DNA from 2 places in the Sorangium sp. So ce1335 genome. Region 2 is predicted to be linked to the other one. Evidence: predicted binding sites of a transcription regulator. Region 2 holds the regulator's gene; the other holds the start of a gene.
What was found. Region 2 encodes HrcA, which represses chaperone genes, less so after heat shock. Its sites were predicted from a motif close to GNTAGCACTCNCCNNNGGNGAGTGCTANC; they were not measured.

Region 1: the regulator HrcA is predicted to act here: its motif matches at 3,619-3,647, upstream of groES (co-chaperone GroES).

The regions. Positions count from the first base shown of each region.
Region 1 covers NZ_CP150363.1:3,823,789-3,831,436, reverse strand. The annotation lists gene WMF24_RS14265 (PP2C family protein-serine/threonine phosphatase) at 1-196, shown strand, start outside; gene WMF24_RS14260 (MBL fold metallo-hydrolase) at 315-1,082, opposite strand; gene groL (chaperonin GroEL) at 1,450-3,138, opposite strand; gene groES (co-chaperone GroES) at 3,205-3,498, opposite strand; tRNA gene WMF24_RS14245 (tRNA-Gln) at 4,053-4,126, shown strand; tRNA gene WMF24_RS14240 (tRNA-Glu) at 4,167-4,241, shown strand; gene WMF24_RS14235 (NUDIX hydrolase) at 4,686-5,381, shown strand; gene WMF24_RS14230 (hypothetical protein) at 5,494-6,462, opposite strand; gene WMF24_RS14225 (DNA adenine methylase) at 7,027-7,648, shown strand, end outside.
Region 2 covers NZ_CP150363.1:13,817-21,464, forward strand. The annotation lists gene WMF24_RS00040 (hypothetical protein) at 1-113, opposite strand, end outside; gene WMF24_RS00045 (extensin family protein) at 184-975, opposite strand; gene hrcA (heat-inducible transcriptional repressor HrcA) at 1,330-2,376, shown strand; gene WMF24_RS00055 (RluA family pseudouridine synthase) at 2,369-3,223, opposite strand; gene WMF24_RS00060 (response regulator transcription factor) at 3,463-4,527, shown strand; gene WMF24_RS00065 (ArnT family glycosyltransferase) at 4,621-7,494, shown strand.

The sequences.
Region 1 (7,648 bases), 3.8 Mb from region 2:
CGGCCTCGTGAGCGACGATCAGATCCTCGAGCTCGTGATGTCCAGCGGCTCGCTGGACGCCGCCTGCAAGGCGCTCATCGACCGGGCGAACTACTTCGGCGGCACCGACAACATCACCGTCGTCCTCGCCCGCGTCGAGGAGGTCCCCGACGGCAAGCGCGCGTTCACCGACGAGCCCACGCAGGAGAGCCGCTAGCCCGCGTCGCCGGCGCCGGCCCCGGTCGCGCGGGGCCCTGCGCCGCGCGACGAACACCCCTCCCACGGGCCGGGCAGCCCGCCGCTCCGCCGCTCCGCCGGGTGGAGCCGGGGGCCGCCTACAGGACGAAGTGGTCCATGAGCTGGAGGACCTCCAGGTTCAGCCCCTTCAGCGCAGCGCACTCCCGCTCCACCTCGGCCTGGAAGACCGGCTTGATGTGGTAGAGCATCGTCGGCAGGTCCCTTGGCGCCCGGTACTTCTGGAGCTCGACGGCGAGCGTCTGGGGCGTGTGGTGGCCGCTCACCGTGGCGAGCCGCTGCTCCCGGTCGGGGAAGCTGACCTCCATGAGCAGCGCGCGGAGGTCCTGCTGCTGGTTCAGCACCTCCCAGAGCCGGTCCGTGGGCCCGGTGTCGCCGCTGTACGCGATGGATCCGCCGCTGCCCTCGATCACGAACGCCGACGCGTCGATCGTGTGCGTCACGTGGACCGCGCGCACCATCCGCCCGGCGACGGGCGTGGGGCGCTCCGGCTTGAGCTCGAGGTACTGGATGGTCGGCTGCGCGGGGGTCGGGATCACCGCGAAATCGGGCCACAGCACGTTGTTGAAGAAGTGCTTCTTGAGCGTCCGCAGCGTCTCGCGCGTGCCCGCGATGACGAGCGGCGGGCACCCGAGCTGGCAGCGGTTGTCGGCGATGGTGGCCAGGTCGCGGATGTGATCGAGGTGCGCGTGGCTCACGAGGCACGCCTCGATCCGCGCCTGCTCCTTCACCTCGAGCCCGCTCGTCAGCGAGCCCGCGTCGATCGCGAGGACGTCGTCGACGAGGAACGCGCACGTGCGATGCCTGGGGGTCTCGCCGCCGTGGCAGCCGATGACACGCAGCTCCACCGGGTCAGCTCTCTCCGCCGAGCTTCTGCGGCATCCTCAGGAGCTCGATGAAATCCCTGGATCGCCGCATGTCGGTCACCATGAACGCCGCCCCGGCGTGGGAATCGCCCCCGTGAAAGAGCACGTCGCCCGGCACGTACGCGCGGCCATGGCGGCAAATGACGATTCCGACATTGCCCGAGAGTCTAGCGCCGTGCGCGACCGCGGGTCAAAAACCCAGGCAAGAGCGCTCGGCCTCACAAAACGCGAGGGGCCCTCCAATGTGCTTTGGAGGACCCCTCGGCGCGCTGCACCGGCAGCGCGCGCGCTCGTCGACCGGCGCCGCCACCGCGGCGCGACGCCGGACCGAGCGCGCGCGGTCAGGCGATCAACCCATGTCGAAGTCGCCCATGCCGCCCATGCCGCCCATGCCGCCCATGCCGCCCATGCCGCCCATGCCGCCCATGCCGCCGGGGGCCCCGCCGGCCGCCGGCTTCTCCTTCTTGGGCTTGTCGGCGACGAGGGCCTCGGTCGTGAGCATCAGCCCCGAGACGCTGGCCGCGTTGGTGAGCGCGTGGCGCACGACCTTCGCCGGATCGATGACGCCGCCCGCGAGCAGGTCCTCGTACGTGTCCGTCGCGGCGTTGTAGCCGAACGTGGGCGCGCCCGAGCGGACCTTCTCCACGACCACCGTGCCGTCGATGCCCGCGTTCTGGGCGATCTGGCGGACCGGCGCCTCGATGGCGCGCCGCACGAGCCGCACGCCGGCGTCACGCTCGTCGTTGAACTTCAGCGAGTCGAGCGCGGAGGCCGCCCGGAGCAGGGCCACGCCGCCGCCGACGACGATGCCCTCCTCGACGGCCGCGCGGGTCGCGTGGAGCGCGTCCTCGACGCGCGCCTTCTTCTCCTTCATCTCCGTCTCGGTCGCCGCGCCGACCTTCACCACGGCGACGCCGCCGGCGAGCTTGGCGAGCCGCTCCTGGAGCTTCTCGCGATCGTAGTCGCTCGTCGTGTCCGCGATCTGCTTGCGGATCGCCTCGATGCGGCCCTTGATGGCGGTCTTGTCGCCCTGGCCGTCGACGATGACGGTGTTGTCCTTGTCGATCTCGACCCGCTTGGCGGTCCCGAGGTCGCGCACCGTGGCGCTCTCGAGCTTCTGCCCGAGGTCCTCCATGAACGCGGTCGCGCCGGTGAGGATGGCGATGTCCTTCAGCATCTCCTTGCGGCGATCGCCGAAGCCGGGCGCCTTCACGGCGGCGACCTTGATGGTGCCGCGCAGCTTGTTGACGACGAGCGTGGCGAGCGCCTCGCCCTCGACGTCCTCGGAGAGGATGAGCAGCTCGCGCCCCTGCTTCACGACCTGCTCGAGCAGCGGCAGGAGGTCGGCCATCGCCGAGATCTTCTTCTCGTGGACGAGGATGAGCGGGTTCGTGAGGACCGCCGTCATCTTCTCGGGGTCGGTCACGAAGTAGGGCGAGAGGTAGCCGCGGTCGAACTGCATGCCGTCGACGGTCTCGAGCTCCGTCGTCATGCGCTTGTTCTCCTCGACCGTGATCACGCCCTCCTTGCCGACCTTCTCCATGGCGTCGGCGAGGATCTGGCCGATCTCCTTGTCGCCGTTGGCGCTGACCGTGGCGACCTGGGCGATCTGGTCCTTGTCCTTCGTCGGCTTCGCGGCCTGCTGCACGGCCTCGATGACCTTCGCGACGGCGGCGTCGATGCCGCGCTTCAGGTCCATCGGGTTGTGGCCGGCCTCGACGAGCTTGAGGCCCTCGCCGAAGAGCGCCTGCGCCAGCACCGTCGCCGTCGTCGTGCCGTCGCCCGCCTTGTCGCTGGTCTTCGAGGCGACCTCGCGCACCATCTGGGCGCCCATGTTCTCGAGCTTCCCGGCGAGCTCGACCTCCTTGGCCACCGTCACGCCGTCCTTCGTGACGACCGGCGCGCCCCAGCTCTTCTCGATGACGACGTTCCGCCCCTTGGGGCCGAGGGTCACCTTGACCGCATCGGCGAGCGTGTTGACGCCCTTCAGGATCGCGGCACGCGCGCCGCGGCTAAAAACGATCTGCTTCGCAGCCATCTCTCAATCCCTTCGCGGCCGCGCGGCCGCATCTGCAACGCTTGCGTTCGGTTGCCCGGATCCGGATCAGGCGGACTCGGTCACGGCGAGCACGTCGTCCTCGCGGATGAGCACGTGCTCCTCGCCGTCGAGCTTCACCTCGGTGCCGCTGTACTTGCCGAACAGCACCTTGTCGCCGACCTTCACCTCGAGCGGGCGGACCTTGCCGTCCTTCAGGACCTTGCCGTTGCCCACGGCGACGACGCGGCCCTCGATCGGCTTCTCCTTCGCGGTGTCGGGGATGATGATGCCCCCCTTGGTCTTCGTCTCGCTCTCGACGCGCTTGACGACAATCCGATCCTGCAGCGGCCTGATTTTCATGGTGGCTCCTCGTCCTCGGCTGGGTTGACTGACCATCGGCTCACCGGAGGTCGCGCTCGCCCCCCACCGCTGGGGCCTTCCGCCCACGCGGCGAGAGCTAAGTGCCCGGGATCACAGTTGCTTGGCACTCTCCTAGGCCGGTGGCTAAAACCGCGCCGAAAGTAAATCAGGCTCCCGGCGCGTCAAGGGTGCGCGGCAGACGGTCACGACTTTTCGGCCGACACGGCACCCGGGGCGGGAAAACGGCATTTCGTGGAGGATCCCGGAGCTCGCGGGAACGACGTCGCGATCCGGGCGGCCGGCCGAGCGCGACGTCGGTGGCCAGCCGGGAGGATCCGCCGGGGGGATCCCCGGGACGGAACGCGCCGGGGCGGGCCGGCGCAAACCACAACGGGGTGGACGGCGCGGCGGTCGGTCGACGAAGGAGCGCAAAAATCTGCGGATTTTCGGCCCCCGAGAGCTTTCTTCGCCGCGTCCGATTTTGATCGCTTGACATGCCGGGCAGCCCGAGTAGATTCCGCGGCCCGTGGCGCTGATGCAGAGCGCTCACCCCTTGGGGGATCGTCTAACGGCAGGACGCAAGATTCTGGCTCTTGCTATCAAGGTTCGAATCCTTGTCCCCCAGCCAGGCCAATCAGCTATGCTGTAGGCCGTTCTCGACAGAACAAGGTCCCATCGTCTAGCGGTTAGGACATCGGCCTCTCACGCCGGTAACGCGGGTTCGATTCCCGCTGGGATCGCCACTCTTCTCTCCTCACCAGCCCTCCACCGTGCCGGTCGAACGAGGTTCGTCGGATCGAAAGATCCGATGAGCTCGGTCGGTTCGTCGGCGTCCCAGGCTGGTTCCATCGGCATCGCGGCGCGCCGTGTCGCCCCTTCGCGACAACCAGCGCCGCTGCCTCGTCCGACCAGCCGATCGCCAGTGCGGCGCGCCGAGCGCCGTGGGCGCATGGCGCCGGGCGCTTCAACGACGAGGCGAGCTCGCCGAGGAGGCGCGGCGCGCCCCGGAGCCGCGGCGGACCTGGCGGTGCTGACGAAGGGCGCGCGCGGCCCCGCGGCGCGGGCCGTCGTCGCACGGCACGTGCTCTTCCTGATGAAGTACGGCTTCGTCGAGGAGCGGACGGGATAGCCGGCATCGTTGGAGCCGCAAAGGCGCCGCTTTGCGGGAGCTGCGTTACCCTCGGCGCATGGCGGCGCAGGACGGGGACGAGCCCTTCGATGTCTTCGATCGCAATGGCAAGCCGCTCGGCTTCCGCAAGGCGCGCAGGCTCGTCCACCGCGACGGCGACTGGCACCGGAGCGTCCACGTGTGGGTGCTCCTCGAGCGGGAGGCCGACGCGCGGCGGGGCGACGCGGAGCCGTGGGTGCTCTTCCAGCAGCGCAGCCCGGAGAAGGACACGTGGCCCGGGGCCTTCGAGGTCGCCGTGTCGGGGCACTACCGCGCCGGCGAGGACCTCGCGGAGGCGCTGCGCGAGGCGGAGGAGGAGATCGGGCTGCCGCTCGCGCCGGGCGACGTGATCCGGCTCGGCATGCGCCGCAGCGTGGACGACCACGCGCCGGGCATCGTCGATCGCGAGCTGCAGGACGTGCTGCTCGCGACGACCCGCCGCACGCTCGCGGCGTTCCGTCCCCATCCGGAGGAGGTCACCGCGCTGCTGTCGCTCCCGCTCGGCGCGGCGCTGCGCCTCGTCCGGGGCGAGGCAGCGAGCGTGACCGGCCTCTTGCGGGACGCGCCGGACGCCGCGGGCGCGGTGAAGATCGCGCCGCGCGACGTGCGGCTCGACGAGTTCGTTGCCGCGCGCGACGGCTATCACGAGCGCGCGCTCGAGAGCATCCGCCGGCGCCTCGCGGGCGAGGCGCCGGCGCTGTGGTCGATCGGCTAGCGCCGCGGATCGGGCCTCCGCGACCGGATCGCCGGCGCGCGGAGCCGGGACATCGCTCGGCGGGCCGGCCGCCGATTCCGCGGAGCTCGGCAGGCGCCTCGCGCCCGTGCTGTCAGCCTGAGCCGCGGCGCGCCTCGGCGTGCCGCCGCGGCCGCTCCGGAGGGCCCGCCGTGGCGAGGAGGAACCCCTCGGCCCGGTGCGGGGCGAGGCCGCAGCGCGCGTTCATGCGCTTCGCGATCTCGTCGCCGGCCCTGACGAGCGCGTAGAACCACCGGATCCCGAAGCGCTCGTGCCCCTCCCGGAGCGCCGCGGCCTGGAGCGGCGCCCCGAGCCCGCGGCCGCGGAGGTCCTCGCGCAGGCAGGTGCAGATCGGCATGCCCGTCCACGAGGGCGCCTCGCCGACGTCGGAGATCCAGAGCGGCGGGGCGCCGAGCAGCCCGAGCTGCGAGAGCGCGTCGCGCCCGCCCTCGGCGGCGTCGGGCCGCGTCAGGACGAGCAGCGTCGTGCAGCCGACCAGCGCGCCCTGGCCGTCGCGCAGCGCCAGGGTCAACGAGCGCCCCTCGCCGCCGCGCAAGGTCCAGCCCGGGAGGGGCGCGTGGCCGCTCTCGGCCTGGAGCTCCTGGATCGCGCGGATCGCGTCGTCGTCCTCGTCCGGCGTCACCCGGGACAGGCGGAGGCCCGCCGGGAACGAGCGGAAGCGGCCGAGGCCCTGGACGGCGGCGCGCACCTCGCCGGCCGGGGCGCCCATCACCGAGAGCCCCTCGTCGACGGAGAGCCCCGCCTGGCGGAGCGCCGCGGCGAGCGCCGGGAGCTCCGGCCGCGGGGCGTGGAGGAGCACGCGCTCGAAGCAGCGCACGAGCGCCTCGCGCCGGTCCGGGGGCGTCCGCTGGGCGTGCAGCAAGAGGAGCGACCGACCGTCGGTCGTCATGCCGTCCTGCTCCGCGATCCAGCCGCGCGCGGCGTAGAGGATCCGCTGGGCCCGGTAATCCGCAGCCTCGCCGAAGCAGCCCGGTCCGTCCGCCGGAGCGGGGCTGCGCTGCTGCGGGGCGTCGTCGCGATCGAGGTCGAAGGCAAGCATCATGGCGGCATTCCTCCTGTCGAGAGGGAACGGCGGCTTCGACAAAAGCCACCACCCGGCGCGGGGCGCCCGCGCGCTGCGCCCGGGCGAACCCCTGCCGCGCCGCCCAGGGCCGCCGGCGAGACGGCCCGAGGCGGCGGTGCGTGAATGCGGGAGAGCTCCGCTCAGCAAGCGGCTGCTCGGCCCGCGTGACGAGACTTCAACTTATCCCTGCTCCGCTGCCGCGCAAGCGACGACATGCGATGATCCGGGCGGTGGACAGACGGTGGCAGCCGCGCTCACGCCTGCTTATAACTATCGATAATTATTATAAAATTTGACCAACACCCACCCTCGACGACAAGACACATCGCCGCGTGTCGGGGCCGGGATGTGGACATAGAACGTCCTAGCCTGGAGCGATGCGTGGAGCGACGCGTGGCCGCCCGGGGGTCGCGCGCGCCGGGGGCGGACCGGCGAGGCGCTCTGGACGGTGAGCTCCCTCGCGGTGAGCCTCGGCGGCTGCGGCGAGCCTCGGCGGTTGAGGACGATCGCGCGCCCTGGTAGGTTGGCGTCCAGTATTGCGCGATGACCACCGCACTTGTCACCGAACCCGACAGCGCCGCGCCCCCCACGCCACGGCCGTTCCTGAAGTGGGCCGGCGGCAAGGGCCAGCTCCTCCGGCAGTTCCAGCCGCTCCTGCCCACCTCGTTCGGGCGCTACTTCGAGCCGTTCGTGGGGGGAGCCGCGCTGTTCTTCTGCCTCCAGCCGAAGCGCGCGACGCTGACGGACGTCAACGCCGAGCTCATCGACTGCTACCGGGCGGTGCGCGACAGGGTCGAGGACGTCATCGCCGCGCTGGGCAGCCACGCCTATGACGAGGCGCACTATTACAGGGTTCGCGATCTCGACCCGAGAGCGCTCTCGCTGCCGGAGCGCGCGGCGCGGACCATCTTCTTGAACCGGACCGGCTTCAACGGGCTCTACCGCGTGAACAGCGCCGGCCGCTTCAACGTGCCTTTCGGCCGCTACGTGAACCCGTCGATCTGCAACCCGCCCCAGCTCCGGGCCTGCTCGGCGGCGCTGCAGGGCGTCGAGCTCGAGGTCCGCGACTTCGAGCGCGTGCTCGACCACGCCGAGGAGGGCGACTTCGTCTACCTGGACCCGCCGTACTCGCCCGTCTCGTCGACGGCGAACTTCACGTCCTACA
Region 2 (7,648 bases):
GGGCCGCTGAGGCACGGGCAGCCCACGAACGTGAACGACAGCGCGATGGCGGCGAGCGCCAGCGCGGCGGACGCGACAGAGGCGCGGGGGGGCGAGGGTCTTCGTGCGGGCACGCGGGCTAACATAGCGGGTCGACCTCGGGGCGAGAGCGGGTTTGCGCCCGGGAGGGCTGCGCCCCCCGGATCAGCGCACGAGCTGCCATTGGACGCCGGGGGTCACCTCGAGATGCAGGTGATTTTTGTGCGCCCGGTCGTAGTTGGGCGTGAGGATCGACGTGAAGATGTGCTGGTCCGCGGCCTCGCACACGATGGAGCGCAGCTCGCGCGCGGCCGCGTCCGCCGGCAGGCCGCTCGTCCCCCGGCCGGCCGCGCCGCGGCCCGCGGGCTTGCCCGCGCCCTCGCCGCACACCGGCGCGCCGCGCCTGCCCACGAAGTCGCGCTCGACGTCGAGCCACTCCTCCGCGAACGCGTCGCCGACGCGCCGCTTGACGAACCTGTAGGGATCGATGGCGAGCCCGCCGGGGTGCCTCGTCGCCAGCTTGCCCTCGGGCCACATGGCGTGCGGAGGCCGCCAGGCCGAGTACATCAGCACCTCGGTGATGTCGTGCACGCGCAGGATCCGGCTGAAGTCCGAGAGCGCGAGCGCGAGGCGGCAGTCGAAGACGTCGTACGGGTTGTCCGCGCGCCGGTGGGCCGGCAGCGCCGTCCGGTAGAGCACGCCGCCGACCCCCTGCATCAGCCGCACCGGCGCGAGCACGCCCGGCGCGCGCCGCACCGGCTCGAACGCGATCTTCCGCCGCACGAGCGCCTCCCGGCACTGCGCCGCGCTCATCGCCGCGTAGCGCGCCGACGGGTGCCTGGCCCAGTCCTGATGGAACTTCACCTTCGGCTTGCCCTGCGCGCTCGGCGCGGTCGCGAGCGGACCGAGCGCGAGGGCGAGCGCGCAGGCGATGGCGGCGTGACGTGCGGACGGCATCGGTGCTGGGGGGCCTCACCGCGCATCGAGCTCCCGGGTGGCCCGGGCTGACCAGGGAGCCTCGAGCGACAAGGGAACCACCGGAACTGCGGAACTGCGGAACTGCGGAACTGCGGAACTGCGGAACTGCGGGAACCACGACCTCCGGTGCGGCGGCCGCGCCCATCCTACCGCGCTATTTGACCGGGCCGCGCGATCGCCTCAAAATAGACCGCATGCGCCTCCGTGGGCCCAGCGCCCGCCCGCGCGTCTTGACGTATGGGAGCGAAGGCCCGGTCCGCATGGCTTCCCGGTCCGGGCAGTCCCTGGGCCAGGTAGCCACCGCGGCGCGCGCATGCGCCGCATGCAGCTGACATGGGAGATCTCTCCAATCGCGCTCGGAAGATCCTTTTCGCCGCGGTCACCGAGTTCATCGCGACGGGCGACCCTGTAGGCAGCAGGACGCTCGCGCGGAAGTACGGGCTCGATCTCTCGGCTGCCTCGATCCGGAACGTGCTCGCGGACCTCGAGGAGGCCGGCTACCTCCACCAGCCGCACACCTCCGCGGGGCGGATCCCGACCGACCGCGCGCTCCGGTTGTTCATCGACGCGCTCGTCGAGCTCCGGTCGCTCTCCCACGAGCAGCAGGCCGAGCTCACCGCCCGGTTCACCGAGATCTACGCGGTCGCCAGCGATCCGCTCCGCGAGACGGGGCGCTACCTCTCCGAGCTGTCGGGCGCCGCGGCGGTCGTCGCGGCGCCGCGGGCGGAGATCCGCGCCCTCGCCCAGCTCCGCTTCATCCCGACGAAGCCCGGGCAGCTCCTCGCCGTGCTCGTCTTCGCCGACGGCTCGGTCGAGAACCGCTTCATCTCGGTCGACGAGGCGGTCAGCGAGGGGGAGCTCACCCGGATCCACAACCTGCTCGCCGACGTCATCGAGGGGCGCACGCTGGGCGAGATCCGGGACCTCTTCGCCCGCCGCCTCGCGGACGAGCGCCTCCAGATCGACGCGCTGAGGCGCCGCGCCTTCGAGCTCGGCAGCAAGGCGACGGCCGACGTGACGCGGCGTAGCGGCGAGGTCGTCATCGAGGGGCAGAACCGCCTGATCGACCTGCCGGAGTACGCCGACGTCGACCGGCTCAAGAAGCTCATGAAGGCGCTCGAGGAGCGCGAGGAGCTCGTCGATCTGCTCGACCGGACCCTCGCCGCCGGCGCGGGCGAGGTCACCGTCTTCGTCGGCAGCGAGGCGGGCGATCTGGGCGGCGGCCAGCTCAGCCTCGTCGCCGCGCCGTACATGGAGAACGGGCGCGTCGCGGGGACCGTGGGCGTGCTCGGCCCGACGCGGATGGACTACGCGAAGGTGATGCCGCTCGTCGACGCCACCGCCGCGGCGATGAGCGAGGCGCGCGGCAAGGTCAAGTAGCGCCCTTCTGCCGCGGCTCGCGGAGCCGATCGAGCACCTCCTCGAAGTCGGCGGGCGGCGGCGCCTGGAACCGCATCGGCCGCTCGTCGGCCGGGTGGCTGAAGCCGAGCTCGGCCGCGTGGAGCATCAGCCGCGGGGCCTGGATCCTCGGCCCGCGGAAATCGCGCACGTAGACCGCCTCGCCGACGAGCGGGTGCCCGGACTCCGCGAGGTGGATGCGGATCTGGTGCGTGCGCCCCGTCTCGAGGCGGCAGGCGACGAGCGTCGCGCCCGCGGCCTCGCCCTGCAGCCCCCGGAGCGCCTCGACCGGCTCGACGTGCGTCACCGCGAGCTGCCCCTCGCGGCGCCCGTCCCGCGCCGAGCCGCGCAGCCCGTCGCCCCGATCCTCGACGAGGTAGCTGCGGTGCGTGCCGCGCGGGACCGCGCCGTGCGCGAGCGCGAGGTACTGCCGGTGCATCGAGCGGACGCGGAGCTGCTGCGCGAGGTGCTTCTTCGCGGCGAGCGTCCGCGCGAAGACGAGGAGCCCGCTCGTGCCCTTGTCGAGGCGCTGCACGACGCCGAGCGGCGCGCGCCCGCGCAGGCGGTCGCGCCGGGACAGCACCTCCCGCACGAGCGCGTCGAGCGTCGCGGCCTGCTCCGCGGGGTCCTCGTCGCCGTACGGGATGGTGCTCACCCCGGCGGGTTTGTTCACGACGACGACGCTCGCGTCCGCGTAGACGACGAGCTCGCCCTCGAGCTTGCGCCGCCGCACGGTCTCCGGCCGCGGCGCGCGCAGGCGGACCTCGATCCGCTCCCCGCCGAGCACCCGGCGCCGCGGGCTCGTCGCCACGGCGCTGCCGACCAGCACCTTGCCTGTCTCGATCAGCCGGCGCGCGTCGGACCACGAGACCGACGCGAGCGCCCGGACCGCGCCGTCGAGCGGCCGCCGGTCCAGCTCTGCCGGAACTATCCAGTGGCCGTCCTGCGGCGGTCGCACGGCCGCGGCCGGGTCGGCGGCGGTCGGCTCGGCGTGATCGTCAGCGTTGCGCGGGGGAAGCGGGGAAAGCGGCGGAACGGCGGGTCGGGGCGGGCGCATGAGGGCTCGTCGTGGGGCGCCTCGGCCCCGCCCACCAGCGTGGGGCCGGGCTCGACCGGCGCGAAAAAACGCTCATCCGCGGGGCCCGCGGGGCGAAATCGACCGCGAATGTTGACACATCGCGCGACCGGAGCCGAAGATATCCAGAGCCGTCATCGCTTTCTCGCCATCTGAGAGGAGACCCGTTCGTGGCCAGCACCCTTCTCGCCGTAGACGACAGCGTGACCATGCGCAAAGTGCTCGAAATCACCTTTGCGGGTCAGGATTTCCGCGTCGTGACGGCGAGCAGCGCCGACGCTGCGCTGCAGAAGCTCAAGAGCGATAAACCCGACCTGGTGATCGCCGACGTCACGCTCGAGCCGAAGAACGGCTACGAGCTGTGCAAGGCGATCAAGCAGGCATCCCCGTCGACGCCGGTCCTGATCCTGTCGTCCAAGCAGAACCCGTTCGACCCTGCGAAGGGCTCGAGCGCGCAGGCCGACGATCACATGGACAAGCCGTTCGACACGCAGCAGATGATCGACAAGGTCAAGAAGCTGCTGGCGTCGCGCGGCGAGGGGAAGCCGGCCGCGGCTGCTGCGGCCCCCGCCGCGGCAGCGGCCACGCCCGCGCGCGCACCTGCCGCCGCGGCGCAGCCTGCAGCCGCCGCGCAGCCCGCGGCCGCTGCTGCGCAGCCTGCCGGGGCCGCCGCGAGCCCGCTCCAGCGCGCGAAGACCCTCATCTACACGCCCAACGCGCCTGCCGCCGCCAGCGCCGCGCCGGCCCAGGCGTCGGTCAAGGCGGCGGCGCCGGCCGGCGCGTCGTCGGGCCTGCCGCAGACGACGATGGCCTTCTCGCCGACGCCGGTGTCTGGCGTGCCGAAGACGGCGTCGGGGCCTGCGGCGGTCGCGGCCACCGCCTCGGCGCAGGTCAACGGCCAGATGGCGGGCAAGCTCGAGGGCCTCGGGCTCACCGCCGAGCAGATCGAGGCCGTGATGGCGCTGTCCCGCGACGTCGTGGAGCGCGTCGTCTGGGAGGTCGTGCCGGTCCTCGCCGAGACGATCATCAAGGAAGAGATCGCGCGCTTGACGAAGTAGCCGCGCGCCGCGCCCGACGCGCGGCCGCTGCTTTGCCCGGCGACGTAGAGTTGCTACGTCAGGGCCGCGCCTCGTTCCGCGTCCGGCGCAGCCATGAACGAAACGCACGACAAGAGCGGCGGCGCGACCGCGGACGCCCGCGACGAGACGACCTCCGGCGACGGGCCGCGCGCTGCGTCGCCGGAGGGCGAGGCGGCCGAGGACGACCGCGCGGGCGGCACGGACGACGTCGAGCCCGACGCCGACGAGGAGCGCCTCGTCCCCCAGGGCAACCCGCTCCGCTGGCGCGGCGCTGCCGTGTTCGGCGCGGGCTCGCTCGTCGCGTTCGTCGTGATGGCGCTCGCGCCCCAGTTTCGCTGGGGGGTCCCGCTCGGCGCGCTCGCGGTCGGCGTCGCGACGCTCGGCCTGCTCGATCTGCTCGGCACGTTCGACGACCCACCCGAGCGCGTCGCCGCGCGCGTCGGGATCCGCGATCTGCTCGGCCCGCTCGCGCTGCTCGGGGGCGGGCTCGCCGCGTTCTTCGCGCTGATCACGCTGACCGTGGCGGGCTACTTCTCGCCGCTCTCCCTCTCGCGGGGCGGCGCGCCTGCGCTGCTCTCGCTGGCGATCCCCGCGGTCGCGATCCCTGCGGCGTTCCTCGCCGCGGTCGTCGGCGCGTTCCGGCTCGGCGAGCGCCTCGGCGCCCTCCGCGTCGACGAGACGGGCGCCCCGCGCCCCCTGCTCCGGCGGCATGGCTTCTGGCTCGTCGCCCTCGTCACGCTGCTCTACCTGCCCATGCTCGGGAGCCACTCGCTCACCGATCCGTGGGAGACGCACTACGGCGAGGTCGCGCGCGAGATCCTGGCGCGGAACGACTGGATCTCCCTGTGGTGGGCGCAGGACGGCTGGTTCTGGTCGAAGCCGGTGCTCGACTTCTGGATGCAAGCGCTCGCCATGGCGGCCTTCGGCGTCCGCTACCGCGCGGGGGAGATGCTCTCGGCGGTCGCCGAGGGGCGCACGCCGTGGCCCGAGTGGGCGGTCAGGCTGCCCATCTTCGCGCTGACGCTCATCGCCGTTTACCTCCTCTACAAGGCCATCGCGACGATCTTCAGCCGCCGCGCGGGGCTGCTCGCGGGGGTCGTCCTCGCGACGATGCCGCAGTGGTTTTTGGTCTCGCACCAGACCATGACGGACATGCCGTTCGTCGCGACCATGGCCGCGGCGATGGCGCTCCTCCTGCTCGGCATCCACACCGACGAGGCGCGCGAGGCGCGCGTCCACGAGGTCGACGTCGGCGGGCTGAAGGTCGGCCTCTCGGCCTACCACCTCGTGCTCGGGGCGATCATCGCGTGCGCGCTGCCGCAGATCCTCTACCTGCTCTCGAGGCACGTCGAGATCCAGGCGGCGCCCTTCGGCGTGCGCCTTCACGGCGACGTCTTCAGCTCGGGCTCCGCGGGCAACTGCGGGCTCCCGGGCAACGAGGCCTGCCGGGCGTTCGTGCCCGTGCTCCCCGGCTTGCAGCCGGCGCTCCAGGCGCTCGTCTGGGCGCAGACGCTCGGCATCGTCCTCTACGCGAGCTGGGGAGAGCGGCGCGTGCAGCGGCTCCTCTTCCTGTCGGCGTGGTTCTTCGCCGCCCTCTCCACGATGGCCAAGGGGCCGGCGGGCTTCGGCCTCCCGGTGCTCTGCGCGCTCGGCTACGTCGTCGTCTCGCGCCGGTACCGCGACCTGCTCAAGATGGAGATCCCCGTCGGGCTGCTCGTGCTCGCGTGCGTCGCGCTGCCCTGGTTCGTCGCGATGTACGCGCGGCACGGGCAGCCTTTCACCGACAGGCTGCTGTTCCACGACATGTTCAAGCGCGCCTTCACGCACGTCCACGACACGAACGAGGGCGATGACGTGAGCTTCCGCTACTACGTGTGGCAGCTCGGCTACGCGATGTTCCCGTGGACGGGGCTCGTGCCCGCCTCGCTCGTGTGGTGGCTCAGGCGGCGCGAGGGGGCAGCGGCAGGGGAGGGGGGAACGGGCGGTGAACGGGGAGAGGCCGCAGCCGGGGGCCCTGCCGGGGAGAGCCGAGCCTCGGGTGAGCCCGGCCTGGCCGACGTCCGCCAGAGCGACGCCTCGGTGTTCCTGGCCATGTGGTTCATCTTCGGCTTCGCGCTCTTCTCGCTGATGCTGACGAAGTTCCACCACTACATCCTGCCCGCCGTCCCGCCCGCGGCGATGCTCACGGGCATCCTGCTCGACGACATGCTGCGCCTTCAGGACGGCGCGCGAGGGCTCGCGCGCCGCTCGGGCGGAGCCTCCTCGGCGCCGCCGTCGGCGCGCTCCAGCGCGGCGGTCGTCTACGAGCGCGCCATGCTCGGCGCGGTCGCGATCGGCGCTGCGATCCTGGTCTTCTTCGTCGGGCGCGACCTCGCGATGGCCCGCGAGGGGCAGCCGAGCCAGGCCAGGCTGCTGCACCTCTTCACGTACAACTACAAGCGCCCCTGGCCGCAGTCGCTCGACTTCTCCGCGACCCTGTGGGCGTTCACCATCGCCGCGGCCGTCCTGTGCTTGCTGCTGGTGGTCGCGCGCTTTCGCCGCCACGTCCTTTATGCGCTGCTCTCGCTCGCCGTCGTGTTCACGGCGTGGGGGCTCGACGTCTACTTCGTGCGGACGTCACCGCACTGGGGCCAGCGCGAGACCTTGCTCGCCTACACGCGCGCGAGCCAGGAGATCCCCGGGCCGCTCATCGCCTACCAGCTGAACTGGAAGGGCGAGAACTTCTATGCCGGCAACAAGCTGGCGGCCTTCGTGTCGAGCGGAAAGAAGTTCCAGGACCACATCCATGAGCAGAAGAAGAAGGGCGTGAAGACCTTCTACTTCGTCACCGAGCACGGGCGCACCGGCTCGCTCTCGAACGAGCTCGGCAATCCCCGCTTCTTCGAGAAGCTCACCACCATCGAGCTCAACAACAAGTTCCTCGTCGTTCGCGCGACGTTCGAGTGAGCGTTCGTCTGGCCAGAGCGGCTCCTGAAGGGGCTCGGCCCACAGGCGCTGTCCAGCTGTGGCGCTGTACGTTTGCTCGGGTGTGAAGTACTTTATCGACGCAAGGTCGTATTGCTGCGTAAGGAAATTCCTAGCATGCCTGTCGCCATGAACG